2 regions of the Agrobacterium sp. NPDC090273 genome follow, and region 1 is predicted to be linked to the other one. Evidence: predicted binding sites of a transcription regulator. Region 1 holds the regulator's gene; the other holds the start of a gene.

Region 1 (4,591 bases):
TCTCGTCCTGACATTGATGACGCTGCCAACCATCATTATCGCGACCCGCGCTGCCCTCAAGGCTGTGCCACCGTCCATTCGCGCCGCTGCCCTTGGTCTTGGCGCATCGAAGATGCAGACGATCTTCCACCACGTGCTGCCGCTTGCCATGCCTGGCATTCTGACCGGCACGATCATCGGCCTCGCACACGCCCTTGGCGAAACGGCGCCGCTGCTTTTGATCGGCATGGTGGCCTTCGTTGCGAACTACCCGACGACGCCGCTCGATCCTTCGACGGCACTGCCGGTACAGATTTACATGTGGGCGAACGAAGCAGAGCGTGCCTTTGTCGAAAGAACATCTGGCGCTATCATCATCCTGCTCCTGTTCCTCATCGTCATGAATGTTGGCGCAATCCTGTTGCGTCGCCGCTTCGAACGGCGCTGGTAAAGGGAGCTAGAAAGCTATGAACATGTTGTCGGAAGCAGCAGTTGAAAAGGCGCTGGACAAGAAAATGAATGAAGTTTCGTACAAGATGATTGGCAAGGACGTTTCGGTTTTTTACGGCGAAAAGCGCGCGCTTTACGACGTGAACCTGAATGTCCGCGAAAATACCGTTACTGCGCTTATTGGTCCGTCCGGTTGCGGCAAATCCACCTTCCTGCGTACCCTGAACCGCATGAATGATACGATCGATGGCTGTAAGGTCACCGGCAAGATCACGCTCGATACGGATGATATCTACGATCCGGCAATCGACGTGGTGGAACTGCGTGCTCGTGTCGGCATGGTGTTCCAGAAGCCGAACCCGTTCCCGAAGTCGATCTACGAAAACATTGCTTACGGTCCGCGTATCCATGGCCTCGCCCGTAACAAGGCGGATATGGACCAGATCATCGAGTCCAGCCTGCAGAAGGCCGGTCTGTGGAATGAGGTGAAGGATCGTCTGCATGAATCCGGTACGGGTCTGTCCGGCGGTCAGCAGCAGCGCCTTTGCATCGCACGCGCAGTTGCCGTGTCCCCGGAAGTGATCCTCATGGACGAGCCTTGCTCGGCCCTCGACCCGATCGCTACCGCCAAGGTCGAGGAACTGATCCATGAGCTGCGTGCCAACTTCACGATCGTGATCGTAACCCACTCCATGCAGCAGGCCGCTCGCGTCTCGCAGCGCACCGCGATGTTCCATCTTGGCCATCTGGTCGAGGAGAACGAAACGGACAAGATGTTCACCAACCCGGATGACCAGCGCACGCAGGACTACATCATGGGCCGCTTCGGCTGATTGCCCGCTCAGCGCCTCAGAGAAACCGAACAAGTTTGGCGCCTCCGTTCTGCCACCCGCCATCAGCAGGTGAAAACGGAAGGCAAAGCCCAGGGACGAGATCATGACACAGACAACGACGCATTCGCATATCATGTCGGTTTACGACGACGAGTTGAAATTCCTCAGCCGCCGGATTGCCGAAATGGGCGGCCTGGCGGAGCAGATGTGCGCGGACGCCGTTCGCGCCCTTGTCAATTCCGATGCGGCATTGGCGCAGAAGGTGATTTCCGACGACGCGATCCTTGACCACGCCGAGCGTGAAATCGGCGACAAGGCCATCGTCACCATCGCCAAGCGCCAGCCAATGGCTGCCGACCTGCGCGAAATCATCGGTACGCTGCGCATTGCGGCGGATCTTGAGCGCGTCGGCGATCTCGGCAAAAACACCGCCAAGCGCGTGATTGCCGTTGCAGGAACCGGTGTTCCACGCAAGCTGGCTCGCGGCCTCGAACATCTCTCCGAGCTTGCCCTCGTGCAGCTCAAGGAAGTTCTCGATGTTTATTCGACACGTTCGGCTGAGAAGGCGCAGGCCATCCGCGAACGCGATGAAGAAATCGACGCGATGTACACCTCGCTCTTCCGCGAGCTGCTGACCTACATGATGGAAGATCCGCGCAACATCACGACCTGCACGCATCTTCTGTTCTGCGCCAAGAACATCGAACGTATCGGCGACCATGCGACCAATATCGCCGAGACGATCTACTACATGACCACCGGCAGCCAGCCGGAAGGTGAGCGTCCGAAGGACGATAGTTCCAACACTCTCGGTTCCGTGACCGAGTAACAGACCGGCAGACCTGCGGAGTTCAGTATGGTACCGAAGATTGCAGTTGTTGAAGATGAAGAGGCGCTGAGCGTTCTGCTTCGTTACAATCTTGAGGCTGAGGGTTACGACGTCGACACGATACCGCGTGGCGATGAGGCCGAGATCAGATTGCAGGAGCGGGTTCCCGACCTCCTGATCCTGGACTGGATGTTGCCTGGCGTCTCCGGTATCGAACTGTGCCGCCGGTTGAGGATGCGGGCGGAAACCGAACGTTTGCCGATCATCATGCTGACAGCGCGTGGCGAAGAAAGCGAACGCGTTCGCGGTCTCGCCACAGGCGCGGATGACTATGTGGTGAAACCCTTCTCCACGCCGGAACTGATGGCACGCGTCAAGGCGATGCTGCGTCGCGCCCGCCCAGAGGTTTTGTCGTCAGTCCTGAAATGCGGCGACATCGAACTGGATCGGGAAACGCACCGCGTGCATCGTAAGACGCGTGAAGTGCGCCTGGGACCGACCGAGTTCCGTCTTCTGGAATTCCTGATGACATCGCCGGGTCGTGTTTTCTCCCGTTCGCAGTTGCTGGATGGCGTCTGGGGTCACGATATCTATGTGGACGAACGGACCGTTGACGTCCACGTTGGCCGTCTGCGCAAGGCGCTCAATTTTTCGAACATGCAGGATGTCATCCGCACGGTCCGTGGCGCCGGTTATTCCATGGAAGCGGCATAATCCAACATCACATACCCTAAACGAAAAACGGGCCGTAAGGCCCGTTTTTTTATTCCGTGTTGTTCCGCTTATGCCTTGCGGCGTTCGCTGACAGGCTGGTAGGCGAGCTTCGCATGGAACTTGCAGTAGGGCGAAGATTCCAGGGCTTCGCAGCCACAGAAATGGAAGTCGTCCTTCAGCGGGTCGCCAACCGGCCACTTGCAGGTGCGCTCGGTCAATTCCGTCAGCGTCAGGCGGCGCGAGGCCGGCGTAACGATATCGCGCGAAGGAACGTATTCGAGCACCTGAGCGGTCTCGATATCCATCTCTTCGTGAAGGGCTGTCGCAACGCTGGCGCGTGCCACGGTCCGAACCGGCGTGGTGTTGACGCGGGCGGTGTAGGTTGCCGTACGAGGTGCCGCTGGTGCCGTACGCTTCGGTGCAGAGCGCGCCGATGTCACGGTTCCGCCAGCCTTGGCGCGGCCCGGAAGATTGAGACGGTGAACCTTGCCGATAACGGCGTTACGGCTTACACCACCCAACTGTGCCGCTATCTGGCTGGCACTGAGGCCCTCGGACCAAAGTTTCTTGAGTTTTTCGACTCGTTCATCCGTCCAGTTCATGCCGCTTCTCCGCTCGTCGCGTCTATTTCGGCAGAATCCTTCTCCATCTCGCGAGCGCACTCCGAGTGTCAATTCCGCCGGATTTTTGGTGACTAGTTCCGCCGCAATGCAGTCTAGTAATTGACGATTAACCTAGTGTGAGGCTGACTCCGTGGCAAGAGTCGCGGGAATCATCTGGAATCGATTTTCCGGTTTTCCCCAACTTGCTGTTCAGGAGAGTCCGAAAGGCAACACCTTGTGGTTCGGTCACGTGTTCCCACTATGACTTGGGAACGCCGGAAAATGAGGACTTTTGTTGACATCGGCAGTTGAAGTGACAATAGTGCCCCAGCCGCCGCAAGGCGGCATTTTTGATTTTCAGGCAAGGGATAACCTTGTCCACCTATTGACAACGATATGAAAGCGCATTTGCGCAAGGAGTGATGCAGCCATGGCCGAAGCCAACGCGCCATTGTTTGATACGTTTTCAAGAGCGCCGCTGCGTTTCGAACGCGGTGAGGGCGTCTGGCTGTTCACGGAAAGCGGCGAGCGATATCTCGATTTTGCGGCCGGTGTTGCTGTCAATTCCTTGGGGCATGCGCATCCGCATCTCGTCGAGGCTATCAAGACGCAGGCTGAAAAGGTCTGGCACGTTTCCAACCTTTATGAAGTGCCCGGACAGGAAAAGCTCGCAAAGCGCCTGACCGAAGCAACATTTGCTGACAAGGTGTTCTTCACCAACTCCGGTGCTGAGGCGCTGGAATGTGCCATCAAGACTGCACGCCGTTATCACTACTCCAAGGGCCACCCGGAAAAGTTCCGCATCGTCACCTTTGAAGGTGCGTTCCACGGCCGGACGCTGGCAACAATCGCTGCAGGCGGGCAGCAGAAATATCTCGAAGGTTTCGGCCCCAAGGTTGAAGGTTTCGATCAGGTACCGTTCGGTGATCTCGAGGCCTTGAAAGCCGTTATCACCAATGAGACGGCAGCCCTGCTGATCGAACCGATCCAGGGTGAGGGCGGCATTCGCGCGCCCAGCAAGGAATTCCTGCAGACGCTTCGTGATCTCTGCAACGAACACGGCATGCTGCTGATCTTTGATGAGGTTCAGACGGGTGTTGGACGTACCGGCAAACTGTTTGCGTACGAGTGGACTGGCGTTGCGCCTGACATCATGGCTGTTGCAAAGGGTATTGGGGGCGGCT
Region 2 (4,591 bases), on a different contig from region 1:
AATGATGGATGAAACCATGTCGATCGACGCGTTTGTAACACTCGCGCTCATTGCGCTGCCTATTTATATTTTTTTCCGCTGGGTCCAGCAGGACTCAGAAAAGCAAGATACTCCGGGCAAGAAAAGCTCCCCCGGTCGCTAATCCTCCCCTCACCGTCAAAACAGCAATCGGCATTTGAACGCGACATTACGTTTGAATGGCGTTGCGGCTTTCTCACGCTGATATCCTCACCGATGGCATCCGGCAGCCCCCCGCGCCCGATTCCTGTCGTCTGATGAGACCGGTGGCAAACGCGCTCTGTGTACCCCCCCAATCAACGCGCGCGCCGAGAAAGCCTGCATTTCCAGCCGCAACTGCGGCCGAAAGCAAAAAAGCCGGTCGAAAGACCGGCTTTTTCTTTTCCATATGATCGATGCGATCAGTTGATTGCCTTCAGGTTGACCGTGAAGAAAAGGGTTTCGCCGGAAGAATCATCCACGCCGTCATTGTCGGTCACAACGTAAGCGGTGCCATCCTTGTCGAAAGTGAAGCCTTCCAGCTTGTCGACGACGTAACCGTTGGTCTGCGCCTTCAGGTCCGGCAGGAAGTCATGAGCTTCCTCTTTCTTGACCAGCGGCAGTTCGCCACCGATCTTGGCCGGCTTCAGCTCGGACAGAGCGACGCGGTAGAGCTTCTTGAGCTTTGCCTTGTCACCGATCTGGTTGTCGCGCTCGACGATATAGACGTGATCACCAAAAGCCGCGATTTCAGACAAGCCGACCCAGCCTTCAGCCGCCTTTTCGAGCGGATAACGCACTGCGCCCCATTCCTTGGACTTTGGCTTGTAGGAGACGAGCTTGACCGTTCCTTTCTCGTCCGTACCCCATTCGCGCTGCACGGCCATCCAGAGGGTCGCGTCGTCACCTTCGCCGATAACGGTCACCCCTTCGAAGCCGAAGCGTGTTTCGCCGTTGAGAAGTTCCTTCGGCAGAGCGATCTCGGCCTTGATCTCGCCCTTGGCGTTGACGTTGTAGAGCGCGTGCGGGACGAGCTTGCTGCTATCGCCTTCAGATGCCAGCCAGAAACCACCCTTGCCATCGCGTGCGATGCCTTCGATATCGAGCTTCTGGGCAGCCATGCCGTCACGCTTGACGCGCAGGACGCTGGTGATGACGGCAGGCTTCTTGGTGGCGTCGATGGTGAAGATCGACGGCTGGTTGCCGTATACCGAGTCGGAGACGGCATAGAGAATGCCAGGCTTTTCGGTGTCGGCGGTCAGACCCGACAATGCACCCCAGCCGATCGGCAGTCCATCGACTTCAGCGGAAACGAGCTGCGGGTAAGCTGCCTCGCCTTCGCTGCGCTCATAGAGCATGACGTGCGAACGCGCGCCACCATCTTTGCCGAGGTCGGCTTCGTTGGCGGTGACCAGCAGGTTGCGCGAGGGAATGGCAACAGCACCTTCCGGGGAAATACCGGATGGCAGTAGCTGGACGAGCTGCGGTTCAGCGCCGGTGTCCTTATAGACGCCAACAACAGAAGCGCGCTCGCTGAGAACGAAGATATATTTCTCACCGCCGAAGGTCGCGGCTTCCAGACCTTCCGGCTCGATGCCCTTGGCCTTGGAGCGCTTCTCCGGGTAGTGGCCGATGGCGGCAATGGCGTGCTCGAGTGAAGCGCCCGCCTCGTAAACCAGCTTGCCGGTCTTGTCGAAAATGGTGAAACCGCGCGAACCGCCCTGCCAGTCACCCTCATTGGCGATGACGATACGGTCATTGTCGAGCCACTTTACAGCATCGGGCTCGCGCTTTCGGGCTTCCTGCTTGTCGGTGAACTTCAACTGGCCATCGGATTTCGTGTCGATGCCTTCCAGATCGACCGAACCGGCCGAGAAATGGCTGGTCACCTTGCCGGACTTGCCGTCGATGATGGCGATGTGGTTGTTTTCCTGCAGTGTGACGGCGATTTCGCCATTGGCATTGATGGAAACGAATTCCGGCTCCGGATCTTCCGGAGAAATCTCTGCAAGACCGGTCAGGTCGATCTTCTTGAGCGTCGCGCAGTCGGCCGCACCGTTCTTGAGGCCAACGGTAACGAGGAAGCCAGCCGGCATCTGCGGCAAGGCGCCTTCGTTGACCTCTTCATCACGCTCGTTTTCGATAGCGATGGCGGCAAAGGTCTTGTCAGGCGAAATGGCAACCGAATCCGGCTGGCCGCCGAGATCGCAGCTTGCTTCAACCTTTTTGGTGGCAATATCCACGGTCACCAGCTTGCCGGACGGATTTGCGCGGTTCTCGGAGGTGTTGACACCGGCCAGAACCTTGGAACCTGCAACGGCAACCGAGGTGGGTTCGCCGTCCAGCAACAATGCACCGCCAGCCTTCGGCGCCTTTGCGTCGGTGATGTCAACAAAACCGATGCCACCCAGCGGGCTGTCCGAATAGATCAGCGTGTTGCCGTCTTCGCTTGCGGTGATGATTTCGGACGAGGTCGCGGTCTTGGCGTCCTTGTCAGCCGGGAGGTTGTTCGCGACCGGAAAAGACGCGATGCGGTTGAAGACCTGGTCCGCAGCCGCCGGAAAAGCGGCTGACGTCAGCAATGCTGCGGTCAAGGCCATGTGAGAAAATCGGAGCGCCATAGTAAATCCCCCTTTGCGTCCAGAAACCGTTCCCAAGGCTTCTGCGTCAAAGACATGACAGGGGCATGACACCGGCTTGCCGCGTGCTGCTGAATCGATCTTCAGTTGCACTTATCCAGCCCTGTTGTGCGACGTCTTCCGACAGAATCAAAAAGCCCGGCCAAAAGGCCGGGCTTCTTTTCGTTTGTGCGCACATTCCGCGGTTAGGCTTCAAGGCGTCAAAACATGTTTCCTCGTGAACCTGAAGATCGCACGCACGCCGCACGGCGAAACGATCTTCCGGAAACCTTACGAGTTGACAGCGTCCTTCAGGCCCTTGCCTGCGGAGAATTTTGGAACGTTGCGAGCCGGGATGTCGACTTCAGCACCCGTGGACGGGTTACGGCCCTTGGAAGCTTCGCGGCGGCTGACAGAGAAGCTGCCAAAGCCAGCGAGGCGAATGTCGCCGCCGTTCTTCAGTTCGTTCTGTACAGTTTCGAATACTGCATCAACAGCGGAAGCAGCATCTGCCTTCGTGAGACCAGCCTTTTCGGCAACAGCAGAGACGAGCTCGTTCTTGTTCATGTTTCCACCCCTTTCATCGGTATGAAACGACTCAAATTAAGCCGGCGCAGAATACTTTTGCATCCGCGCGTAGCAACCCAAAAGCGCTGGAATCGCCTGAAAAACAAGAGGTCTGGAGTTATTTTCACAAAAAAGGCCGGCATTTCTGCCGGCCTTCCCCATAAATCGTGCCAAATTCGCATCACTCATTCCGAGTGCGGTGCATCAATGCGCGATACCGGTGTTGTTATCGTCGACGCCTTCAACCGTCGCGATGACCGGAGTCTCGATGCTGCCGTCCCATTCAATGGGTTCCGGCTGGCGGATCAGCGCGTGTTTGATGACTTCGCCCATACGTGAAACCGGAATGATTTCCATTTCGTTTTTCACGTTGTCCGGAATTTCCGCCAGATCCTTGGCGTTCTCTTCCGGGATCAGCACCTTCTTGATGCCGCCGCGAAGTGCTGCAAGCAGCTTTTCCTTCAGGCCGCCGATCGGCAGAACACGACCACGCAGGGTGATTTCACCCGTCATCGCCACATCCTTGGAAACCGGAATGCCGGTCATGATGGAAACGATGGCGGTTGCCATGGCAACACCGGCGGACGGTCCGTCCTTCGGGGTCGCACCTTCCGGTACGTGCACGTGAATGTCGCTCTTGTCGAAGCGCGGTGGCTCGATGCCGAAGTCCACAGCACGCGAACGGACGTAAGACGCCGCTGCCGAGATGGATTCCTTCATCACTTCCTTGAGGTTACCGGTCACGGTCATGCGACCCTTGCCCGGCATCATCACGCCTTCGATGGTAAGCAGCTCACCGCCAACTTCCGTCCATGCGAGACCGGTGACAACACCGACCTGATCCTCACGCTCGGCTTCACCGTGGCGGTACCGCGGAACGCCCAGGTAATCCGGAACGTTGGCAGCGGTGACTTCAACGGACTTGACCTTGCCCTTGATGATCTCGGTCACGGCCTTGCGTGCAAGCTTCATCAGCTCGCGCTCGAAGCTGCGCACACCGGCTTCGCGGGTATACTGCTGGATCACGATCATCAGCGCATCATCGGTGACGGAGAATTCCTCCGGACGCAACGCATGCTCCTTGATCGCCTTCGGCAGCAGGTGACGCTTGGCGATTTCGCGCTTTTCGTCTTCCGTGTAACCGGCAATACGGATGACTTCCATACGGTCCATCAACGGGCCAGGAATGTTCAGCGTATTGGCCGTCGTCACGAACATGACGTCGGACAGATCGTATTCCACTTCCAGGTAGTGATCCATGAAGGTGGAGTTCTGTTCCGGATCAAGCACCTCGAGCAGAGCCGACGACGGATCGCCACGGAAGTCCATGCCCATCTTGTCGATTTCGTCGAGCAGGAAGAGCGGGTTCGACTTCTTGGCCTTCTTCATCGACTGGACGATCTTGCCCG

What was found. The regulator PhoB, encoded in region 1, activates phosphate uptake and scavenging genes when phosphate is short. The targets are predictions, from matches to a motif close to TGTCATNNANCTGTCAT.
Region 2: the regulator PhoB is predicted to act here: its motif matches at 2,673-2,689, upstream of ACIQT8_RS05185 (esterase-like activity of phytase family protein).

The regions. Positions count from the first base shown of each region.
Region 1 is NZ_JBIVYN010000005.1:81,499-86,089, reverse strand. Features, by position in the region: gene pstA (phosphate ABC transporter permease PstA) at 1-430, shown strand, start outside; gene pstB (phosphate ABC transporter ATP-binding protein PstB) at 447-1,262, shown strand; gene phoU (phosphate signaling complex protein PhoU) at 1,366-2,091, shown strand; gene phoB (phosphate regulon transcriptional regulator PhoB) at 2,119-2,805, shown strand; gene ACIQT8_RS14715 (GcrA family cell cycle regulator) at 2,874-3,407, opposite strand; gene ACIQT8_RS14710 (aspartate aminotransferase family protein) at 3,838-4,591, shown strand, end outside.
Region 2 is NZ_JBIVYN010000001.1:1,050,411-1,055,001, forward strand. Features, by position in the region: gene ACIQT8_RS05180 (hypothetical protein) at 2-142, shown strand; gene ACIQT8_RS05185 (esterase-like activity of phytase family protein) at 420-2,618, opposite strand; gene hupB (DNA-binding protein HupB) at 2,907-3,182, opposite strand; gene lon (endopeptidase La) at 3,387-4,591, opposite strand, start outside.